4 regions of the Streptomyces sp. NPDC002640 genome follow, and region 4 is predicted to be linked to each of the others. Evidence: riboswitches for the same ligand, from Rfam matches in the RefSeq annotation. Region 4 holds a riboswitch; each other region holds the start of a gene.
The links. A riboswitch is a leader RNA that binds a small molecule or an ion and turns the genes downstream of it on or off. The one in region 4 is predicted to bind cobalamin.
Positions count from the first base shown of each region.

Region 1 (5,651 bases), on a different contig from region 4:
CGACCGAGGCCGCGAACAACTGGTCGTCCGGGTCCTGCATCACCAACTGCACGGTGGTCCGCAGCCGCGTCAGTCCCGCCCGGTCGTACGACACGGGCCGGCCCTCCAGCTCCACCCGCCCGGACAGCGGCCGCAGCCCGCCGCCCAGCAGCCGCATCAGGGTGGTCTTGCCGCTGCCGTTGCGTCCGAGCAGCGCCAGCGCACGCCCCTCGCGGACCTCCAGATCGAGGCCGTCGAGGACCGGCGGCCCGTCCTCGTACCGGAAGGAGACACCCCGCAGGGCGACCGGCGGCGGCGAGGAGGGGGGTGGCGACGAGGGGGGTGGCGGCGGCGACGGCGGACGGCTCATCCGAGGGGTCCTTCCAGTACGGCGCTGAGGACGGCGATCCCCGCCAGCAGCGCGAGACTCGCGAGGGTGAACGCCGCGGAGACCCGGGTGGACGGCACCAGCACCCGCAGGGTCCCGTCGTAGCCCCGCCCCGCGAGCCCGTCCTGCAGCCGCCCCGCCCGGTCGAAGGCCCGGACGAACGCGGTGGCCCCGAGCCCGCCCAGCGACCGCCAGGTCGCCGCCCGGGTGGTGTGCCCGAGCCGCGCGGCCTGCGCCTGCCGTACCCGCCGCACCGACTCCAGCAGCAGGAACGTCATCCGGTAGGTGACCAGCGCGACGTCCACCACCGCCGGCGGGACCCCGGCCCGCACCAGGCGGGGGAGCAGGTCCGACATCGGCGTGGTGAAGGCGAAGAGCAGGACCCCCAGCGAGGCCGCCGAACTCCGCAGGAGCAGTTCCCCGGCGCGCACCGGCCCGTCGGGGGCGAGCCCCACCAGCGGGCCGTTCGGACCGCCGACCCTCACCAGCAGCGTCGCCGCGCCCGTGAGGCAGAACCCCAGCGGCACCCGGTACGCCCGCCACAGGCGCCCGGCCGGCACCCGCGCCGGCCCCAGCAGCAGCGCCAGCGCGGCCGCCAGGACCAGCGCCGCGCCCGGCCAGGGCGGCAGCGAGACGGCCAGCACGGTCAGCCCGAACCCGAGCACCGCCTTGTCCACGGGATGACGGCGGCGCCAGCGACTGCCGTGCGCCGCCGTGTCGATCGACAGCACCGGCGTCAGACCCGTCCGGAGCCCGGCGCGTCCCCGCGCCCCTCGCCCGCGGCCCCGTCCGCACCCTCGGCCCCCGACCCGGCGGCCGAACCGGCAGTCGAACCGGTCACCGACCCGGTGGCGGACCAGGCCCCCGACCCGGCAGCCGAACCGGCGGCGGACCAGGCCCCCGACCCCGCAGCCGACCCGGTCACCGAACCGGCAGCCGACCCGGCGGCCGAACCGGCGGACCCGGTCACCGACCCGGCGGCGGACCCGGTCACCGACCCGGTGGCGGATCCGGCGGCCGACCCGACAGCCGACCCGGCGGCCGTCCCCAGGGCCGCCACCGCCCTGGCCTCGCCCTGGCGCCGTCCCCGCCACAGCCCCAGGCAGTAGGCGACCACTCCCGCGCCCACCGCCGCCTGCAGGGCGAACAGACCCGACTCGATCTCGCCCGACGGCGGCTCGTAGACCGGGGAGAACCACGGCCGGTAGTCCGGGTCGATCTCCTGGATCGCCACCTCCGCCTCGGCGTCCGCGCCGGCGAACGGCTCCTCCTTGTGGTCCCCCAGTCCGAACGCCACCGGCAGCACGGCCAGCAGGACGACGCCCAGCACCAGCAGCAGGTTGATCCGCGCGTTCCGGCTCATCGGGCCACCGCCTCGGCGTCGGCCTTGCCGCGGGTGCCCGGACGCAGCCCCAGCCGCGCCAGTTGCCCGCCGTTGGACTGCGCCAGCAGCCGGACGACCAGCACCGTGAGCAGCCCCTCGCCGACCGCGAGCGGGATCTGCGTCACCGCGAAGATCGAGCCGAACTTGCCCAGCGCGCCCGCGAATCCGCTCGCCGGGTCCGGGAACGCCAGCGCCAACTGCACGCTGGTCACACAGTAGGTGCTCAGGTCGGCGACGAACGCGGCGCAGAACACCGCGACTTCGAGCCCCGCCCCGCACCGCCGGGCGAGCAGGTACGCCCCGTACCCGGCCCAGGGGCCGACCACGGCCATGGAGAAGACGTTGGCCCCGAGCGTGGTCAGCCCGCCGTGCGCGAGCAGCAGGGCCTGGAACAGCAGGGTGACGGTGCCCAGCACCGCCACCACCGGGGGCCGGAACAGCACCGCCCCCAGCCCGCTCCCGGTGGGGTGCGAGCAACTACCGGTCACAGAAGGCAACTTGAGCGCCGACAGAGCGAACATGAAGGCACCCGAGGCTCCCAGCAGGAGCGTGCTCTCGGGATGCTCCCTCACCTCACGGGTGAGTCGGCGTACTCCGTGGACGACGAACGGCGCGGACGCGGCGCCCCAGGCGACCGCGTGCACCGGAGGAAGGAACCCCTCGGCTATGTGCATGGCTCAGCAGACCCTCTCCAGCACCTCGTGGATGGACGACGCGCCTTGGCCGGTCTCCTGGCTGACGGGTACCACACGCCCGTGCTCCGCCTTCCCGGGTCCGTGAGGACCCAGTGGCTGCCCGCGAGGGCCGGAGCCGGACTTCCCGATCACAGTGGCGAGGGCCGCACCGGCATCACACCGGATTTCCCGTTCACCAAGGCGTTGTGACAGTAATGGGGCAGCCGCTTACTGACAAGCGAGCCTCCCGCCGCTCCGCCGGGTCAGGGACGGTCCAGACCCCAGGTCTGCAGGACGTACGGCCGCCCCTTCTCCTCCCCGGTGATCAGCGGCACGTCCAGCAGCCGGAACCCCGCCCTGGTGGCGACGGCGACGCTGGCCGCGTTCTCCGCCTCCAGTTCGAGGATCACCTGCCGCGCCCCCAGCTCCTCGAAGGCGTACGAGGCCATCACCCGCACCGCGCGGGCCGCGAGCCCCCGGCCCCGGTGCGCGGGCCCCACCGCGTACCCGATCTCCGTCCCCTCCGGCGCACGCCGCAGCATCACCTCGCCGAGCGGGGCCCCGCCGTCCTCCGTGACGGCGAGCAGCACGGCCTTCCCCTCGGCCCGCAACTGCCGGGTGCGCACCAGCCGTTGCTCGGCCGCCTTCTCGTCGAAAGGGGAGACGATGGGCGTCCAGTAGGCGATGTCGGGGTGGTCGAACAGGGCCGGCATCGCCGCCACGTCGTCCTCCGTCCAGTCACGGAGGACGAGGCCCTCCCCGCGCAGCTCCATCCGCTCCGGGAACGCGGGCTGGTCGAGCTGCTCGGGCGGTGCATCGGTCATGGCAGGGCCTCCGGGCGACGGGCGACGGGCACGAACGCGCATCCTGTCCCCCGCCACCCGCCCCTGTCAGCCGCTTTTCCGCCCCGCTGCCACGGCCGCCGCCCCGGCGGCACCGGCTCACCGCCCGCCCGCACGGGCGCCACACTCCTTCGCACCCTCCGACGCCAGACGCATCCGCCGCGCCCCCACCCCCGGAAGTGCGCCGTCCGCCCCGCCCGTGTCCCCCGGCGGTGGCCTCCGCCGGTTCCGCAGGGGCCCGTCAGGGTCTCCTCAGGGGCCCTCAAGCTCTCTCAGGGCTCGAAGCGGTAGCCCATGCCCGGCTCGGTGATCAGATGGCGGGGGTGCGAGGGGTCCGCCTCCAGCTTGCGGCGCAGCTGGGCCATGTAGACGCGCAGGTAGTTGGTCTTGTTGCTCTGGTAGGCGCCCCACACCTCGTGCAGCAGCTGCTTCTGGCTGACCAGCCGGCCGGGGTGGGTGAGCAGGATCTCCAGCAGGTGCCACTCGGTGGGCGTCAGGCGCACCTCCCGGCCCTCGCGGGTCGCTCTCTTCGCCACCAGGTCGACGGTGAACGAGCCGGTCTCCACCAGGCTGCTCTCCGGCTCCGACGACACCGCCCGGGTGCGCCGCACCGCGGCCCGCAGCCGCGCCAGCAGCTCGTTCATGCTGAACGGCTTGGTCACGTAGTCGTCCGCCCCGGCGTCCAGCGCGGCGACCTTCTCGTCGGAGCCCTGACGCGCGGACAGCACCAGGATCGGCACCCGGGTCCAGCCGCGCAGACCCTCGGTGACCTCGACGCCGTCCATGTCGGGCAGCCCCAGGTCGAGCAGCACGACGTCCGGCCGGCGCGCGGCGGCCAACCGCAGGGCGGTGAACCCGTCGGGCGCCGCGTCCACGCGGTACCCCCGCGCCCGCAGGTTCAGCACCAGCGCGCGGGCGATCTGCGGATCGTCCTCCACCACCAGCACCCGCGTCGCCGCGGGGTCCCTGTCCCCGCCACCGCGGTCGGCCGTCACCGGTGCGTCGACGGTCAGGGAAGACATGGCGGCTCCTGCACGAGGGTCGGAAGAACCTGACCTCACCAGGAAACGCGCAGTTCAGCGGGACATCGTACTTTTTGACGCCTTCCATACGACCCCACCGCCGAACTTTGACGCCCCCCTGACACCGCCGCAGATGCTCGGACTCAGCAGGCGGTGTCGGCGGTGTGCGCGGTGAACGCAGCCCAGGCGGTGGGGGACAGGAGCAGGGGCTGGATCCGGGTGTCCTTGGAGTCGCGCACGTGCACAGCCTGCTGGGTCAGGGCCACCTCGACGCAGTTGCCACCGCCGCCGCCGCTGTAGCTGCTCTTGAACCAGACGAGTTCGGTGGTGCTCATAGCGCTCCTCGCATTTGCTCCAGCAGGCTTGCGGTGGCCGTGCGGCTGAGAGCCTGCGAGCGCATCTTTCCATAGCGGCGGAGCATCGCACTGACGAGTCTCGGGTCGGTCACGAGAGCGCTGGTGTCGTGCGCTTCGACGTACCCCACCCACTTGTTGTCCTGGGTTTCCGCCAGGTACTGCGGCCCCTCGAACCCTGAGTGGTCCTCCTGGCACAGCGGCATGATCAGGATCTCCACGTTGCGGCGCTGTCCCTGTTCCAGCAGGTTGTCGACAAGCACGCGAGTGACCTCACCGCCTCCCAGCCGGCGTTGCAACAGGGCCTCTTCGATCACGAACGAGAACTCGGTGTTGGGGCGCTCAGCCAGCAGGCGCTGGCGTTCCAGGCGAGCGGCGACCTGACGCTCGAACTGTTCCTCGCAGAGGTGCGGCAACCTGCGCTCGAAGATGGCCCGGATGTACGGTTCCGGCTGCAGCAAACCCGGGATCGCGCACGCCTCGTATGCGTACAGAGACACCGCCTCCTCCTCGATCCCCGCCCACTGGCGGAACCAGGACGCCAGCCCCGCCCTCCGCGTGAGGCTCCGCGCCGCGGCGCCCAGCACCTTGGCCGCGGCGGCCCCGAGCGCCGGTTCCGCCCGTGCGGGCAGGTCGCTCGGCGGGAACCTCTTCCCCTGCTCGATCTTGGCGACGTAGGCCGTGGAGTACTGCACCCGGTGGGCGAACTCCTCCTGGGTGAGCCGGGCCTGCTCCCGCAGCGCCTTCAGAACCGCGCCGAAGGTCTTGAGGCTGTCGGACAGGTCGTGCTCCCCGTTCGAGCCACCACCCGCCCCGGTCCCGGCACCGCCTCCGCCGCCGTTGTCCGTAGCCATGCAGCCGCCCGCCTCCCTGTACCGTCGCACACCGAACCCCGCCCAGAGTTACGTAACGTGACCCACCCGGTCCACCGAGTGAACCAGTACAGGCGAATCTGTATCGGCGTCGGTCCTGTTGACGAGGCGCGGACGGCGGGACCGTGGGCCGCATG
Region 1 is NZ_JBSFVZ010000001.1:440,435-446,085, forward strand. Features, by position in the region: gene ACWD3O_RS02010 (energy-coupling factor ABC transporter ATP-binding protein) at 1-349, opposite strand, end outside; gene cbiQ (cobalt ECF transporter T component CbiQ) at 346-1,098, opposite strand; gene ACWD3O_RS02020 (energy-coupling factor ABC transporter substrate-binding protein) at 1,104-1,730, opposite strand; gene ACWD3O_RS02025 (energy-coupling factor ABC transporter permease) at 1,727-2,425, opposite strand; cobalamin riboswitch at 2,456-2,641, opposite strand; gene ACWD3O_RS02030 (GNAT family N-acetyltransferase) at 2,689-3,249, opposite strand; gene ACWD3O_RS02035 (response regulator) at 3,540-4,289, opposite strand; gene ACWD3O_RS02040 (DUF397 domain-containing protein) at 4,433-4,624, opposite strand; gene ACWD3O_RS02045 (helix-turn-helix domain-containing protein) at 4,621-5,496, opposite strand; gene ACWD3O_RS02050 (ATP-binding protein) at 5,649-5,651, shown strand, end outside.
Region 1: it holds a riboswitch for cobalamin, as region 4 does, so the genes downstream of both, ACWD3O_RS02025 (energy-coupling factor ABC transporter permease) here and ACWD3O_RS12945 (ABC transporter substrate-binding protein) in region 4, are expected to answer to the same signal.

Region 2 (5,651 bases), on a different contig from region 4:
GGAGAGCCGGCGGCGACCACGCGGCCTTCGCGGAGGACGACGAGCTGGTCGCAGTACATGGCCGCCAGGTTCAGGTCGTGCAGGGCGACGACGCTGGTGACGGGGAGTTCGGCGACCAGGTTCAGCAGGTCGAGCTGGTGCTGGACGTCGAGGTGGTTGGTGGGCTCGTCCAGCAGCAGCTCGCGCGGCTCCTGGGCCAGGGCGCGGGCGATCTGCACCCGCTGGCGTTCGCCGCCGGAGAGGGTGTGCCAGGGCCGGTCCGCGCGGTCGGTGAGGCCCGTGCTCGCCAGGGCGGCGCGCACGGCGGCCTCGTCGCGCGCGGTCGCGGGGGTCCAGGCCCGCCGGTGCGGGATGCGGCCGAGGCGGACGACGTCCAGCACGGTCAGCTCGACCAGGGTCTCGGCGTGCTGCTCGACGACGGCCACCCGCCGGGCCACCGTGCGGCGCCCCCACTCGCCGAGCGGGCGGCCGTCGAGGACGACGACGCCCGAGGTGGGGGCGAGGACGCCGGCCAGCAGCCGCAGCAGTGTCGACTTCCCCGAGCCGTTGGGCCCGAGCAGCCCCGTCACCGAACCGGGCCGGGGCGCGAGGCTGACGCCGTCGAGGACCAGCCGCCCGTCGAGGTCGCGGCTCACCCGGTCGGCGGCGAGGGTGGGTTCCGCGGTGGGCGGCGTGCCGGCGGGCCGCCGCCGGACCGGGGCCGTCATCGCGTCCTCCTGGTGCGGTACAGGACCAGGACGAACGCCGGGACGCCGACCAGCGAGGTGACCACGCCCACCGGCACCTCCTGGGGGTCGAGGACGGTACGGGCGAGGGTGTCGGCCCAGACCAGGAACACCGCCCCGGCGAGTGCGGTGACCGGCAGCAGCCGGGCGTGCCCCGGGCCGACGAGGGCGCGGGCGGCGTGCGGGAGGACCAGGCCGACGAAGCCGATCGCGCCCGCCGAGCTGACCAGCGCGGCGGTCAGCAGCGCCGTCACGGACAGCAGCACCAGCCGGGTCCGGGCGACCGGGACACCGAGCGTGGCCGCGGCGTCCTGGCCGAAGGCGAAGGCGTCCAGACTGCGCGCGTGGCCCAGGCACACCACGAGGGCGAGCGCCAGGACCGCGGCGCACAGCCCCACCTCGGTCCAGCCGGCCCCGCTCAGCGAGCCGAGCAGCCAGAACAGCACGCCCCGGGTGGTCTCCGCGTCGGCCGCCGTCGTCACCACGAACGAGGTCAGCGCGGAGAACAGCTGCATCGCCGCCACCCCGGACAGCACCACCCGGTCCGTCGTCCCGCCGAGCGTGTGGCTGAGCAACAGCACCAGGGCGAACGAGCCGACCGCGCCGAGGAAGGCGCCGCCGGACAGGGACAGGACACCGCCGCCCGCGCCGACGACGATGACCAGGACGGCGCCGGTGGACGCCCCGGAGGAGACGCCCAGCACGAACGGGTCGGCGAGCGGGTTGCGCAGCAGCGACTGCATCACCGCGCCGCAGACCGCGAGCCCGGCGCCGCACACCGCGGCGAGCAGGGTGCGCGGCAGCCGCAGGTCCCAGACGATGCCCTCGCGGATCGCGGTGAGGTCCGACGCGCCCCCGCCCAGGCGGGAGGCGACCACGGACCAGACGTCGCCCACCCCGACGGACGCCGGGCCGATGGTGATGGCCACGGCGACGGACAGGGCGAGCAGCGCCAGTCCGCCGCCCACGCCGGCCACGACGGGCAGCGCCCCGGTGGCCCTCCGCGTCGCGGGGACGGGGGAGGGGCGCAGGGACGTGGTCATCCGGCGAGCCCGTGCTCGCGCAGCGCCGCGGCCACCTTCTCGACGCCCTCCACGGTGCGGATCGTCGGGTTCATGGCCTGCCCGCTGAGCAGCACGTACCGCTTCTCCCGCACCGCCTTCAGGTTCCTGGTCGCCGGATGCGACTCCAGGAAGGCGATCTTGCCGGCGGCCGACTCGGCGGTCTGCGACCTGCGGGTGAGGTCGCCGAGGACGAGCAGGTCGGGGTCGCGGTCGGCGACGGTCTCCCAGTTGACCTGGGGCCATTCCTGGGTGCTGTCGTCGAGGACGTTCTTCGCGCCGAGCGCGTCGGTGATGACGCCGGGGGCTCCGCAGCAGCCCGCCATGTAGGGGGACTCCTGGTTCGCGAACCAGTACAGGACGGTGGTGTCCCCGGCGTCGATCCCCGAGGAGGCGTCGGCGACACGGCTCCGCAGCCGGTCGACCAGCCGCTCGCCGCGCTCCTCCACGCCGAAGACGCGGGCCAGTTCCCGCACCTCCCGGTAGACCGTGTCCATGGTCAGGGGTTCGGTGCGTGCGCCGTCACCGCCGCCGCTGTTGTCCTTGCCCTCGCAGTCGGCGGGCGACAGGTACGTCGGCACGCCGAGCTCGGTGAACTTCTCGCGGGGGGCCACGCCGCCCTTGCCCAGGGTGGACGTGAAGGAGGCGGCCACGAAGTCCGGTTCGGCGTCCAGTACGCGCTCGAAGGACGGCTGGTTGTCGGCGAGCCGGGGCACCCCGGTGCCGGCCTTCTCCAGTCCCTTCATGACCGGATCGGTCCAGGTGGCGGTTCCCGCCATGCGGTCCGCGAGGCCGAGCGAGAGCAGGATCTCGGTGGTGCCCTGGTTCAGGGACACGGCCCGCCGCGGCGGAGCCTCGACGGTCACCCGCTGCCCGCAGTTCTCGAACGTGACGGCTTCCGCGCCGGAGCGGGCGGAGCCGCCTGACCCGGCGGACGCGCCGGAGCCGGTCCCGGAGGCGGAGTCGGAGGCGGGGCCGGAACCGCAGGCGGTGAGCAGGAGCGCACCGGTCAGGAGCAGGGCGGAACGGCGGGCGGGGCGTGACAGATGCACGGCAGAGGCTTCCTCGGCGTCGGACCCATACGCGGGGTCGCGTGGACGTTCGGTCGCCAGCAGGTCTTCGGACTCGGGATCACCCCGGCGAGGCGCCTTCCCGGACCCGGCCGTGACCGTCGTCCAGTGGCTGCTGCCTCGCCCGTCACCCTTACCGCTGCGCGTCAGTTCCGGTCTCTCACCGGATTCCCTGACCCGTGGACGCGGACGACCGCGTCCACGAGTGCGACTGGCGTTCGGAAGCTACCACGCCGCGCTCGAGCGGCCCGCGGCGCCCTGGGCGAACCCGCGCCGCGACGCGTGGTTCCCGCGGCCGAGGCGCCGGCAGCCCGCACGAGACGGAGGCGGAGTGGCGGGCCCCGGCGGGGGAGGGGTCAGCTCTCGTGGAGGGCCTTCTTCAGGGCGTCGACGGCCAGGTGGCGGGCGACGTTCGCGGCACGGGTGTCGCGCAGGCTGTCCAGGAGCAGGAAGTCGTGGACCATGCCGGCCACGCGCACGGAGGTGACGTCGACGCCTGCCTCGCGGAGCTTGTTGGCGTACTTCTCTCCCTCGTCGCGCAGGACGTCCGCCTCGTCGGTGATGACGAGGGTGGGCGGCAGGTCCTTGAGCTGCTCCAGGCTCGCCCGCAGGGGGGCGGCGTACGGCTCGGTGCGCTGCGAGGGCTCGGAGTACTGGTCCCAGAACCAGATCATGCCGTCCCGGGTGAGGTAGTAGCCCTCGGCGAACTGGTGGTACGACGGGGTGTCGAAGTCCGCGTCGGCCACCGGGTACAGCAGGACCTGCGCCTTCAGGTCGATGCCGCCGCGCTCCTTGTTCATCAGGGCGAAGACGGTGGACATGCAGCCGCCCACGGACTCGCCGGTGACCGCGACACGGGAGGTGTCCAGGCCGTGGTCGGAGCCGTTCTCCAGCAGCCACTGTCCGACGGCGTAGTTCTGCTCCACCTGGGTCGGGTACTTCGCCTCCGGGGCCCGGTCGTACACCGGGAACACCCCGGCCGCGCCGGCGCCGACGGCCAGTTCGCGGAAGAGCCGGTCGTGGGTCTTCTCGTCGCCGAAGACCCAGCCGGCGCCGTGGATGTAGAAGACGACGGGCAGCGGGCCGGTGGCGCCCTTGGGCCTGATGATGCGGGTGCGGACCGTGCCCCACTCGCCGGCGTCGACCTCCACCCACTCCTCGTCCACCTCGGGCCGGGGCACGCTCGCGTCGCTCTGCAGGCCCAGGAGGATGTCGCGGCCCTGCTCCGGCGGCACCTCGTAGATCCGGGGGTGCGGGTCGGTCGCCTCGGCCAGTTCCTTCGCCGCCGGTTCCAGGAAGGGCGTGACGGGCGCGGGCAGATCGCTCATGCGGACTCCAGGTGCTCGGGCGTCCGGCGGCCACGGGGTGGTGGTCCGGACGCGCACTCCCCCCTGCTCCTCCTCCATGATCCCGGCCGCCCGCCCCCACGCAACCCGGCCGGGCGCCCGCGGACGCGGGGACCCGGCCGGGCGGTGGACGTCAGCGGCGCGCGGGCGTGGTGGGGTCCGTGTCCGCCGGGGGCAGGGCGGAGGGGGAGGCGGAGGGGGCGAAGGGGCCGTGGAGGGCAGCCCACTGCAGGAGCAGCACGGTCTTGCCGTCGGTGATGCGCCCGTCGAGGGTCATCGCGAGGGCCTCCGTGAAGGGCAGTTCGAGGACCTCGATGTCCTCGCCCTCCTCCTCCACGCCGCCTCCGGCTCCCGTGCGGTCGCCGGGGGTGTAGGGGGCGGCGAAGAAGTGGAGGCGCTCGGTGACCGAGCCGGGGCTCATGTACGCGTCGAGCACGTGGGTGAGCGGACCGAGGACGACGCCGAGTTCCTCGGCGGCCTCGCGGCGGATCGCCGTCTCCGGGTCGTCCGCGTCGAGCAGCCCCGCCGCGGCCTCGACGAGCATGCCGTCCGGGTGGTCGTTGACGTAGGCCGGGTAGCGGAACTGACGGGTGAGCAGGACGCGCCCGCGCCCGGTGTGGTAGGGCAGGACCACGGCGCCGTTGCCGCGGTCGTACGTCTCGCGCACCTGTGTCTCCCAGCGGCCGTCGCGGCGCCGGTAGTCGAACGTCGTGCGGCGCAGGACGTGCCAGCCCCGCGAGGTCAGTTCGACGTCGCGGACCCGGACGCCGGGGTTGCGGTCGAGGTGGCGTCCCGCCCGGTCGAGGCCGGTCCGGCCGCGGTGGTCGGGGACGTCCACCCCGGGCCGGGGCGTCACGCCTCCACCCGCCGGCCGAGGACCGGGATCTCCGCCACGTCGTGGTAGACGGGCAGGCCGCGGCGGCGTGCGAACGCGACGTCCTGGTCGGCGCCGACGGACTCGCCGGGCAGCCGCAGCACGGCGTCGCAGCGGGCCAGCAGGCGCTCGGCGGTCGGGTACAGCACCTCGTCGGCGAGGGGGTCGGTGGGGCCGGCGCCGGCCGAGTGCAGCACGGGCAGGGCGATCCACTCGCCGATGACGGGAAGGTGTCCGGCGGCGAACACGGGCCAGGCGGCCGCTTCGAGGCGTTCGAGGTTGGCGGCCATGGCCGCCGGGTCGCCACCGGTGCCGGAGCGGTAGGGGCCGGCGATGAGGATGAGGAGCGGCTTGTCGGTCATGGGCGCTACGATACATGCAGAAACGTGCAAGAACGGGAGAGAACAAGGATGCTGGCTGCCGAACGACGGGACCACCTGCTGGATCTGCTGGCCCGGCGGGGCAAGATCGTCGCCAAGGAGGTCGCCGCCGAGCTGGGCATCTCCGAGGACTCCGTGCGGCGTGACCTGCGCGATCTGGCGAGTGAGGGGCTGTGCCAGCGGGTCTACGGCGGG
Region 2 is NZ_JBSFVZ010000006.1:137,932-143,582, reverse strand. Features, by position in the region: gene ACWD3O_RS10640 (ABC transporter ATP-binding protein) at 1-707, opposite strand, end outside; gene ACWD3O_RS10635 (FecCD family ABC transporter permease) at 704-1,768, opposite strand; gene ACWD3O_RS10630 (ABC transporter substrate-binding protein) at 1,765-2,838, opposite strand; cobalamin riboswitch at 2,880-3,062, opposite strand; gene ACWD3O_RS10625 (alpha/beta hydrolase) at 3,213-4,184, opposite strand; gene ACWD3O_RS10620 (NUDIX domain-containing protein) at 4,336-5,058, opposite strand; gene ACWD3O_RS10615 (DUF4406 domain-containing protein) at 5,055-5,438, opposite strand; gene ACWD3O_RS10610 (DeoR/GlpR family DNA-binding transcription regulator) at 5,487-5,651, shown strand, end outside.
Region 2: it holds a riboswitch for cobalamin, as region 4 does, so the genes downstream of both, ACWD3O_RS10630 (ABC transporter substrate-binding protein) here and ACWD3O_RS12945 (ABC transporter substrate-binding protein) in region 4, are expected to answer to the same signal.

Region 3 (5,651 bases), on a different contig from region 4:
TGAGCGGGTCGAAGGGCACGACCTCGCAGCCCGCCGCGGTGAGGAGTTCGTCGGTCTCGGCGTACCGGAACGTGAACGCGCGGCCGCCCGCGACGGCGACGACGGGGCGGGCGGCCCCGGCCGGGGCGGTCACCTCGTCGGCCGGGTTCCAGGCGCGGGCGTCGAGCGGCGGCGCGCTGCGGGCGAGGGCGAGGATCGCGTCCAGGTCGACCTGGCGGCCGATGCTTTCGCCGAGGCGTCGCACGGCCTCGGCGGAGTCGGCGCGTTCCGAGGCGGGGACCAGGCCGAGGTGCCGGGAGGGGGCGGCGATCCCCTCGTCGCGGTGGACGACGCCGAGCACGGGCAGTCGCAGCGCCCGGCGTATCTCGGCGACGTTGCGCCGGGAGCCGGCCTTGTTGAGGATGACGCCGACGACCTCCACGGACAGGTCGTAGGCGGCCATGCCCTCGACGATCGCGGCGGCCGAGCGGGACATGCGGGAGATGTCGACGACCAGGACGACGGGGGTCCGGGTGAGGGCGGCGACATGGGCGGTGGAGGCGAAGCCGTCGCCGCCGATCCGTCCGTCGTGCAGGCCCATCACGCCTTCGACGACCGCGAGGTCGGCGCCCCGGGCGCCGTGGAGGAGGAGCGGCGCGACCCGTTCCTCGCCGACGAGGTGGGGGTCGAGGTTGCGGCCGGGGCGGCCGGTGGCGAGGGCGTGGTAGCCGGGGTCGATGTAGTCGGGGCCGGTCTTGTGGCCGCTGACGGTGTGCCCGGCGTCGCGCAGGGCGGCCATCAGGCCGGTGGCGACGGTGGTCTTGCCCTGTCCGGTCATCGGTGCGGCGATCATGATCCGCGGCAGGCGCCCGTCCGGTGTGTCCCGCGGCCCGGTCGGGTCGGGGGTCACCATTCGATGCCTCGCTGGCCCTTCTGGCCCGCGTCCATGGGGTGCTTGATCTTGGTCATCTCGGTGACGAGGTCGGCCACCTCGAGCAGTTCGGGGGCGGCGCGGCGGCCGGTGACGACCACGTGCTGGCGGCCCGGACGTTCGCGCAGGGCGGTGACGACGTCCTCGACGTCGATCCAGCCCCAGGCGATGGGGTAGGTGAACTCGTCGAGGACCAGCAGGTCGTACGTCTGGTCGGCGAGGCGGCGCTTGATCTCGGCCCAGCCCTCGGCGGCGGCCGCGGCGTGGTCCTCGCCGTCGCCCTGCTTGCGGGTCCAGGACCAGCCGGAGCCCATCTTGTGCCAGTCGACGGGGCCGCCCTCGCCGGTCTCCTCGTGGAGCCGGCCGAGGCGTTCGAGGACGGTCTGCTCGCCGATGCGCCACTTGGCGGACTTGACGAACTGGAAGACCCCGATGCGCCAGCCCTGGTTCCAGCCGCGCAGGGCGAGGCCGAAGGCGGCGGTCGACTTGCCCTTGCCGTCGCCGGTGTGGACGACGAGGAGGGGCTTGTTGCGGCGCTGGCGGGTGGTGAGGCCGTCGTCGGGGACGGTGGTGGGCTGTCCCTGGGGCATCAGGCGGCCCTCTCTCGGACGGCGGTGCTCAGCGCGGCGGCGCTGACCTCGCGGACGGGCAGGTGGTCGGCGTGCAGGCGGGCGGCCAGGTGCGCGGCGAGGCCGAGGCGCATCGGCCCGGACTCGCTGTCGACGACGACGGTGCTGACGCCGAGCGAGGCGACCTGGTCGGCGGCGTGCAGGGAGCGGGCGACGGCGTCCTTGCCCCCGGTGGCGCGGCCGTCGGTGACCACGACCAGCAGGGGGCGCAGCCGTGGGTCGCGGCGGCGTTCGCGGGCGACGACGCGGGCGGCCTCGAGCAGGCCCTCGGCGAGCGGGGTCCGGCCGCCGGCCGGGAGGTCGTCCAGGCGGGCCGCGGCGATGTCGACGGAGTGGGTGGGAGGGAGGGCGAGTTCGGCGGCGGTGCCGCGGAAGGTGATCAGGCCGACCTTGTCGCGGCGGCGGTAGGCGTCCAGGAGCAGGGACAGCACGGCGGTCTTGACCTGCACCATGCGCCTGCGCGCGGCCATGGAGCCGGAGGCGTCGACGCAGAACAGGACCAGGTTGGCCTCGCGCCCCTCACGGACGGCCGTGCGCAGGTCCTCGGGGCGCAGGCGCAGGCGGCCGCCGGGCCGCGTCGTCGCGGTGCGGGCGGAGGCGGCGCGCACGGTCTCCACGAGGTGGAGGGGTCCGCGGGCGTGCCGGCCGGGCCGGGCGGTGCCGACGCGGCGGCCGCGGGTGCCGATGGCGCGGCTCCGGCGGCCGTCGGTGCCCTCGCCGGTGCCGCGGACGGTGAGGAGGCGGGGGCGGTAGGGGGCGGTGGCCTGGACGGTGGTGGTCCGGCCGTCGGCCTTCGGCCCCGTGTCGCCGGGCTTCCCGCCGTCGGGGGTGGCGGGCGTGTCGGTGGGGGCGGTGCCGTCCGTGCCGGAGGTGTCGGCCGCGACGGCGGTGTAGGCCGCGGCGCCGGCGGAGGTGGGCCGGTCGTCCCGGCCCGGCCGGTGGCCGGTGTCCTCCTGGTGGGGGCCGCCGGGGTCCTCCCCCGCTGCCGGGTCGTCGCCGGGGGCGTCGTCCTGCGGGCCGTCCTGGTCGGGGCCGTCGTCCTGTCCGTCCGGTCCCCCGCCCTCCGGCGGGGTGGGCGGGTCCGGGGGGAGTTCGTCGTCGCCGAGGATCCGGTCGAGCAGGTCCTCGTCGAGCCCGGGCGCGTCGAAGGGGTTGCGGCGCCTGCGGTGCGGCAGGGCGAGCCGGGCGGCGCGGCGGATGTCGGCGCGGGTGACGGTGGTCCGCCCGGCCCACGCGGCGTGGGCGACGGCGGTGCGGGCGGTGACGATGTCGGCGCGCAGACCGTCGACGTCGAACGCGGCGCATATCTCGGCGATCTTGCCGAGGGCGGCGTCCGACAGGGTGACCCGGGACAGCCGTTCGCGGGCGGCGGCGACACGGGCGGCCAGGGCCTGCTCCGCCGGCCGGTGGCGGGCGGTGAAGGCGGCGGGGTCGGCGTCGTAGGCCATCCGGCGGCGCACCACCTCGGCGCGGGCCGCGGGGTCGCGGGGCGCGGCGACCTCGACGGTGAGGCCGAACCGGTCGAGGAGCTGGGGGCGGAGTTCGCCCTCCTCCGGGTTCATGGTGCCGATGAGCAGGAACCGGGCGGCGTGCTCCATGGAGAACCCGTCGCGTTCGACGGTGACCCGGCCGGTGGCGGCGGCGTCGAGGAGCAGGTCGACCAGGTGGTCGGGCAGGAGGTTGACCTCGTCGGCGTAGAGGATGCCGCGGTGGGCGCGGGCCAGCAGGCCGGGTTCGTAGGCCACCTTGCCGTGCGAGAGGGCCTGTTCGAGGTGGAGGGAGCCGAGGACGCGGTCCTCGGTGGCGCCGACGGGGAGTTCCACCAGGCGGACCGGGCGGCTCTCCAGGGGCGTGCCGGGGTCGAAGGGGCCGTCCGGGGAGTCGTCGTCCGGGTCCGCGGGGTCGGTGGAGAACCGGTCCTGGGGGTGGACGCCGACGGGCGGCAGCAGGGCGGCGAGCGCGCGGGCCGCGGTGGACTTGGCGGTGCCCTTCTCGCCGCGGACCAGGACGCCGCCGATGGCGGGTGAGATGCCGGTCAGGACCAGGGAGAGGCCGAGGTCGTCGAGTTCGGCGGCGTCGCAGCCGACGATCGCGGAAAAGGGGTAGTGCGAACGCACCAATGGCATGTGAGGCTCCCGCTCGTTTCGCCATCCGTAAAGGGCGGGCGCGAGGCCGGTCTTCGGACTTGCCGAGTCCTCGTGAGCGAGGCTCGGTTCACCGCAGCGGGCCTGTGCCGGATTCTCACCGGGCTTCCCAGATTCTCCCCGTGGACCGTCCTCACCGTTTCCGATGGCTGGGCCGTAGGGGCACCTCGTGCCTGTGATCGACCACGATAGCGTCAGGGGTATGACGATCGGCACGCCCCCTCCCCTTCTTCCCGAAATCGCGGCCCCCCGGGTCACCGTCGTCGGCGTGGCCGCCGACGGTTGGGCCTCGCTGCCCGAGCGGTTGCGGCGGGTGGTGCTGGGGGCGGACGTGGTGCTGGGCGGGCGGCGGCACCTGGCGATGCTGCCGGAGGTCGCGGGGCAGCGCCGGGAGGCGTGGCCCTCGCCGCTGCGGGAGGGGCTGCCGGCCCTGCTGGAGTCCGTCGGCGGGGCGCGGGTGGTGGCGCTGGCCTCCGGCGACCCGCTGGTGTCGGGGATCGGCACGACGCTCCTGGACCTGCTGGGGGTCGGGGCGGTGCGGGTCGAACCCGCGGTGTCCTCGGTGGCGTTGGCGCGGGCCCGGATGGGCTGGCCGTCGGAGCGGTGCGCCGTGGTGACACTGGTCGGCCGTGATCCGCGGTTGCTGCTGCGGGAGTTGGCGCCCGGTCACCGGGTGCTGGTGCTGTCCTCGGACGCGCGGACGCCGGACGCGGTGGCGGCGCTGCTGGCGGGCGCGGGGTACGGGGCGACCGTGATGACGGTGCTCGGTGATCTGGGCGCGGCGACGGAGTCCCGGCTGGCGGCCACGGCGGACGGCTGGCTGGCGTCACCTCCCCAGGACGTGCCCGAACTGCACGTGCTGGCGCTGGAGTTGGCGGGGCCGCCGGCCTACGGCCTGGTCGCGGGGCTGCCGGACGACGCGTTCGAGAACGACGGGCAGCTCACCAGGCGTGATCTGCGGGCCTCGGCGCTGGCCCGGCTGGCGCCCGCGCCGGGGCAGCACCTGTGGGACGTGGGCGCGGGGGCGGGCTCGGTGGGGATCGAGTGGATGCGGGCGCACCCGTCCTGCCGCACCACGGCCGTGGAGGCGAACGCCGGGCGGGCGGAGCGGGTGGCGCGGAACGCGGGCCGGCTGGGCGTGCCGGGGCTGCGGGTGGTGACCGGGCGGGCGCCGGACGCGCTGGCCGGGCTGCCGGCTCCGGACGCGGTGTTCGTGGGCGGCGGGGCGACCCGGCCGGGCGTCCTGGAGGCATGTCTCGGGGCGCTTGGGCCGGGCGGCCGGCTGGTGGTGCACGGGGTGACGCTGGAGACCGAGGCGATGCTGGCGGACGCCTACCGCCGCCACGGCGGGGAGTTGACCCGCCTGGCGGTGGAGACGACGGCGCCGATCGGCTCGTTCACCGGGTGGACGCCGTCGCGGACGGTCACCCAGTGGAGCCTGACGGTGGGCTGAGGCGGGGGCGGGCGGGGTCGTAGAGGAACGATTCCCCGCCGGGGGCCGGGTCGAGTGCCCGGCCCACCAGGATGACCGCGGCCTGCCGCAGCCCGGCCTCCTCGACGGCGTCGGCGATGCCGGCGACGGTGCCGCGGAGCACCGACTCCTGCGGCTGGCTCGCCCGGTGCACGACGACGACGGGGCAGTCGGGGCCGTACTCGGGCTCGATCTCCGCCATCAGGTCGCGGATCCGGGTGATGGCGAGGTGGAGCACCAGGGTGGCGCGGGTGGCGGCGAACGCGGCGAGCGACTCGGCGCCGGGCATCGGCGTGGACCGGGCCCGGGTGCGGGTGAGGACCACCGACTGGGCCAGCAGCGGCACGGTCAGCTCCCGCCCCACCACGGCGGCCGCGGCGGCGTAGGCGGGCACGCCGGGGGTGACGTCCCAGGGCACGCCCTGCGCGTCGAGGCGGCGGGTCTGTTCGGCGAGCGCCGAGTAGAGCGAGGGGTCGCCGGAGGTCAGCCGCACGACC
Region 3 is NZ_JBSFVZ010000019.1:102,143-107,793, forward strand. Features, by position in the region: gene ACWD3O_RS23785 (cobyrinate a,c-diamide synthase) at 1-892, opposite strand, end outside; gene cobO (cob(I)yrinic acid a,c-diamide adenosyltransferase) at 886-1,500, opposite strand; gene ACWD3O_RS23795 (VWA domain-containing protein) at 1,500-3,665, opposite strand; cobalamin riboswitch at 3,693-3,826, opposite strand; gene cbiE (precorrin-6y C5,15-methyltransferase (decarboxylating) subunit CbiE) at 3,886-5,136, shown strand; gene ACWD3O_RS23805 (cobalt-precorrin-4/precorrin-4 C(11)-methyltransferase) at 5,108-5,651, opposite strand, start outside.
Region 3: it holds a riboswitch for cobalamin, as region 4 does, so the genes downstream of both, ACWD3O_RS23795 (VWA domain-containing protein) here and ACWD3O_RS12945 (ABC transporter substrate-binding protein) in region 4, are expected to answer to the same signal.

Region 4 (5,651 bases):
CTGGTGCACGGCGTGGACGACGGGTTCCGGCCGGCCTTCCTGTCGGCGGGCAACGCGGCCCTCAACGCCGGCATGGCCGTGGGGCCACTGGTGGCCGGACCGTTCGTCCTGTCCTCCCCCGGCTGGCTCTTCACCGCCGTCACCGCCCTCTTCGTCCTGGTCACCGCGGGCCACCTGCGGCTCCCGGTCGCGCCCGGGGGAAGGGCGGCGGACCCGGGGACGGCCGGGCGCGGCGGTCTGCTGGCCGGGGTGGCACTCCTGCCCTTCGCCGCCAACGCGATCGCCTTCTACCTCTACTTCCACTTCCAGCACTACCTGGCGGTGTACGCCGTCGAGCGGGCCTCCAGCACCTTCTACAGTCTGGTCCTGCTGCTCTGCTTCGCCCTGGTCATCGTCGTCCAGCCGCTCGCGTCGGACGCGATCGGGCGCATGTCGTACCCCGCGGCCCTCACGGCCGGCTTCACCGGTCTGGGAGCCGGACTGGCCGTCCTGGCGATCGGCACCCGGCCGGCGCTGCTGGCGGGCGGAGCGCTGATCACCCTGGGCGACATCGTCCTGTTCCTCAAGAACGACCTGGAGGCACTGCGCCGCAGCCCGCGGTCGGACGCCGTGGTCTTCGGCCAGCAACGGCTCGCCGCGGGGCTCGGGGCGTGCGCGAGCGGAGTGCTCGGCGGCCAGATGTACAGCCTCACCGCCGACTCCGGGGACACGGGGCGGTTCTGGCTGCTGGCCGCAGCCCAGTGCCTGCTGCTGCCTCCGGTGCTGCTGGCCGTGCGCGGCCGGACGACGGAACACCCCACCTCACGACGGACAGACACGACCGACACGAAGGAGCACTGAGACCGCATGCCACGGACCGGCGGATTCCAGGACGACGACTTCTGGACCGAGTTCCACGACTTCCTGTTCTCGGAACAACGCCACACCCAGGCCGAGGAGCTCCTCGCGACCTCCCCGCTGCTGTCCTTCCCCGCCGGAGCCCGCGTGCTGGACCTGTGCTGCGGCCCGGGGGTCTTCACCGTGCCGCTCGCCCGCCGGGGCCATGACGTCACCGGGGTGGACCTGAGTCCCGCCATGCTCGACCGGGCCCGCAAGCACACGGCCGAAGCGGGCGTCGATGTCGCCTACGTGCGGGCCGACGCCCGCACCTACGAGGCGCCGGGCGCCTTCGACGTCGTGCTCAACATGTTCACCTCGTTCGGCTACTTCGAGGATCCGGCCGACAACGCCCGCGTGCTGCGCACCATGCACACCTGTCTCGCACCCGGCGGCACGCTCGTGCTGGACCTGGCCGGCAAGGAACTCCTCGCCCGCAGGGTCACCCCGCCCAAGGTGGTGCGGCGGGGCGAGGATCTGATGGTGCAGACCGACACCGTGCTGGACGACTGGGCCCGGTTGCGCAGCGACTGGGTGCTGGTGCGGGGCGAACGGGTGACGCGGGCCGCGCTGGTGTGGTTCGTCTACAGCGCGGTGGAGCTGCGGCGGATGGTGGAGGACGCCGGCTTCGGCCGGGTGGAGGTCTTCGGCGGCTTCGACGGCCGCCCCTACGACCAGGACGCCGAACGGCTGGTCCTGCGGGCGGTGCGTGAGCGGTGACGGGGGAGAGCGGTGACGGGAGAGCGGTGAGGGGGGTGCGGGGAGAGCCGTGACGGGGGAGCGGGGAGAGCCGTGACGGGGGTGCGGGGACGTCCGGGAGATCCGGCGCCCTTTGCGCACCGGACTTGACCGACCGTAGGATCAGCGGGTCATCACCGCGACGGGAGACAGGAAGCCGGTGCGAATCCGGCACGGTCCCGCCACTGTGACCGGGGAGTGCACCCTTCGACAGGCCACCGCGCACCGCGTGGGAAGGCAGGGGAGAAGCGCCGATCCGGGAGTCAGGACACTGGCCTGTCGCGGGCCCGTTTTGAGGAGCGCGGACTCCCCAGGAGGCTCAACGTGCACGCCGTCATGCCCCGATCTCCCCACCGCCCCGGCTCGCGCAGGCGTCAGGCCCTGCGGACTCCCGCCGCGGTACTCGCCCTGTCGGCCGTGTTGTCGACGGCGGGCTGCGGACCGTCGCGACCCACCGCCGACCAGGACGCCGAGGCGCCCGCCCGGTCGGCCGACGGCTTCCCCGTCACCATCGACAACTGCGGGGTGCGGACGACGTTCGAGAAGCCGCCGTCCCGCGTCGTCACCATCCACCAGCACCCCGCCGAGCTCATGCTCTCCCTCGGGCTGAAGGACCGCATGGTGGGCACCTCCTTCCCGGACTCCCCCGTCCTGCCGGAGCTGCGGAAGGACTTCGACTCGATCGAGCAACTGGCGCCCAAGGAACCGTCGTTCGAGACGGTCCTCGACGCCGAGCCGGACCTCGTCTACGGCGGCTACGGCAGCGCCTTCGCCGAGAACGAGGGCCGCTCCCGCCAGGCGTTCGCCGACGCGGGCATCGACACCCACCTCAACCGCGAGTACTGCGGCGAGAAGCACGTGACGATGGAGGACACCTACGAGGAGGTCCGTACCGTCGGCCGGATCTTCGGGGTGCCCGACCGGGCGGACGCGCTGATCGCCGACCTCCGCGCCGAGGTCGAGAGGGCCTCCGCCGCCGTCGAGGACGCCCCCGAGGTGCCCGTCTTCGTGTACGACAGCGGGGACAAGAGCGCGTTCACGGCGGGAGGCGAGAGCCTCGGCACCGAACTGATCCGGCTGGCCGGCGGCGAGAACGTGTTCGCCGACCTCGACGACGTCTTCGGCGACGTCTCCTGGGAACAGGTCGTCGAGCGCAAGCCCGAGGTCATCGCGATCTACGACTACGCGGGGGCGGGCAGCGTCGAGGAGAAGAAGAGGTTCCTGCTGTCGCAGCCCGCCCTCGAGGACGTGCCGGCGATCAGGAACGAGCGGTTCGTCGTCCTGCCGCTCACCGCCACACTGGTCGGCGTACGGTCCGCGCACGCGGTGGCCGACCTGGCCCGCGGCATCCACCCCAAGAGCTTCGGGTGACGCCCTCGGCCGCCGACGCCGACAGCCGCGTCGGCGCCGAGCGGCCCGCGCACACGCCAGGGCGCGGCGACCGGCAGCCGGGCCCGGTCTCCCTCCCCGTCACGCTGCTCATCCTGGCCGCTCTGCTGCTCGTCTCCGTCACCGCCGGACTGGCCATCGGCTCGGTGCAGGTGCCGCCCGGCCAGGTGTGGGGCATCGTGACGCACGCGCTCGGCTTCGGCCGGGCCACACCCGACTGGTCCGCGGCGCGCGAGACCATCGTGCTGGACGTGCGCGCGCCGCGCGTCCTGCTCGGCGCGGTGGCCGGCGCGGGTCTCTCCGTGGTGGGAACCGCCCTGCAGGCGCTGATCCGGAACCCGCTCGCGGAGCCCTACCTGCTCGGCGTCTCCTCCGGTGCCTCGCTGGGCGCCGTGGCGGTGATCGTGGGCGGTGTCACCGTCTTCGGGCAGTTCTCGCTGTCGGTCGCCGCGTTCATCGGCGCCCTCGGGGCTCTGGTGCTCGTCTACGCCACCGCCCGCACCGGTGGCCGGATCACGTCGACGCGGCTGGTGCTGTCCGGGGTGGCCATCGCCGCGGTGCTCACCGCGATCCTGGACCTGCTGCTGCTCACCACCGACCACGGCAACGAGGCCCGCGCGGTCCTGGCGTGGACCCTCGGCGGCCTCGGCGGCGTGAACTGGAGCACGTTGTGGCTGCCCGGCGCGGCGCTGCTGCTGGGCGTCGGCGCCCTCATGGTCCAGGCCCGGAACCTGAACCTGCTCCTCGCCGGCGAGGAGGCCGCGACCACCATGGGGCTGGACGTCGCGCGCTTCCGTGCCCGCATGTTCGTCCTGCTCTCCCTGATCACCGGTGTCCTCGTCGCGGCGGCGGGGCCGATCGGCTTCGTCGGTCTGATCCTTCCGCACGTCGTCCGCCTCGTCGTCGGCGGAGACCACCGCCGGGTGCTGCCGACCGCCGCCCTCGGCGGCGCGGTCTTCCTCGTCTGGGCCGACATCGCCGCACGCGTGGTCGCCGCGCCCACGGAGATCCCCGTCGGCGTGCTCACGGCACTGTGCGGCGGCCCGTTCTTCCTGTGGCTGCTGCGCCGCGACGGGCGGCGGGCATCCGACCGAGGAGGGACATGAGCGGCATGAGCGGCACGGAACTCGTCGTCGAGAGCGTCAGCCTCACCGCCGGCGCCCATCACCTGGTGCGGGACGTCTCGCTGACCGCCCGCCCCGGCGAGGTCGTCGGCCTGGTCGGGCCGAACGGCAGCGGCAAGTCCAGTCTGCTGCGGGCGGTCTACCACGCCCTGCGCCCGGCTTCCGGCCGGGTGGACGTGGACGGCGTCGACGCCTGGTCGATGCCGGTCCGGCGGCTGGCCCGCACGGTGGCGGCCGTGGTGCAGGAGCAGGGCGCGGACTTCGACCTGACCGTGCGGGAGGTCGTCGCGATGGGCCGGACCCCGCACAAGCGGCTCCTCGACGGAGACACCCCCGAGGACGCGGAACTGATCCGGTCGGCGCTGGCCGAGGTCGACGCCACCGGCCTGGCCCACCGGCCCTTCGACCAGCTCTCCGGCGGCGAACGCCAGCGCGTCCTCATCGCCCGGGCCCTCGCCCAGCAACCCTCCCTTCTCGTCCTGGACGAGCCCACCAACCACCTCGACATCCGCCACCAGCTCGACGTTCTCGGCGTCCTGCGGCGGCTGTCGGCCACGGTGCTGGTCGCCCTGCACGACCTGAACCTCGCGGCGTACTACTGCGACCGCCTGTACGTGCTGTGCGACGGCCGGGTCACCGCCTCCGGTCCGCCCGCCGAGGTCCTCACCCCCGAACTGCTGGCGCGGGTCTACGGCGTGGCGAGCGAGGTCGCCGTCCATCCGCGCACGGGCGCCCTGCAGGTGACCTTCCTGCCGACGGCGTCGTGAGCCCACCGCGGCCGCTCGGCGCGACGTCGGGGTCGCGGCTGAACTCCGGCCCGGCTCAGGACTGCTGGGCGTCTTTGGCCGCCGACCCCGGCTCGTCGTCCCGGCCGCTCTGCTGGTGCAGCACGCGCAACGCGTCCGCGGAGGTCGCGTCGTTGGGCGTGTAGATCTCGACGCGGTGATCGGGGCTGTCGGGCTGGAGCCACACCTGGTAGTCCACGCTCACCGCCCCGACGGTGGGGTGCTGCAGGTGCATCGTCCCCGTCGTGCAGTCGGAGACGTCACCCGTCGCCCACATCGCGCCGAAGTCCACGCTGTTCATGCTGAGTTCGCCGATCAGCCCGGCGAGGCGGGCGTCCGTGGGGTAGCGGCCCGCGGTGAGGCGCAGATAGGCGACGTGGACCGTGGCGAGGTCCGGCCAGTTGCGGTACATGTCGCGGGTGTGCGGGTCGAGGAAGAACATCCTCGGGATCGACGGACGCCCCTGCGGATCGCGTGGCGCCTCGAAGGGGACGTGCTCGGCCACCAGCGCGTGTCCCGTGCGGTTCCACGCCAGGACGTCGCCGCGCCGGCCGAGCACCACCGCGGGCGTTGCCCCGCCCAGCGAGTCCAGGAGGGTCAGCACCCGCGGGTGCGGCTCCTCGCGGGGCGGTTCGGCCAGACCGGGCTTCACGGACTGCCGCGCGAGATTGTGCAGGTGGGCGGTCTCCACCTGGTCGAGCCGGAGCACCCGGGCGAGCGCGTCGAGCACCTGCTCGGA
Region 4 is NZ_JBSFVZ010000008.1:57,234-62,884, reverse strand. Features, by position in the region: gene ACWD3O_RS12955 (MFS transporter) at 1-840, shown strand, start outside; gene ACWD3O_RS12950 (class I SAM-dependent methyltransferase) at 847-1,596, shown strand; cobalamin riboswitch at 1,728-1,908, shown strand; gene ACWD3O_RS12945 (ABC transporter substrate-binding protein) at 1,951-2,985, shown strand; gene ACWD3O_RS12940 (FecCD family ABC transporter permease) at 2,982-4,109, shown strand; gene ACWD3O_RS12935 (ABC transporter ATP-binding protein) at 4,115-4,894, shown strand; gene ACWD3O_RS12930 (helix-turn-helix transcriptional regulator) at 4,950-5,651, opposite strand, start outside.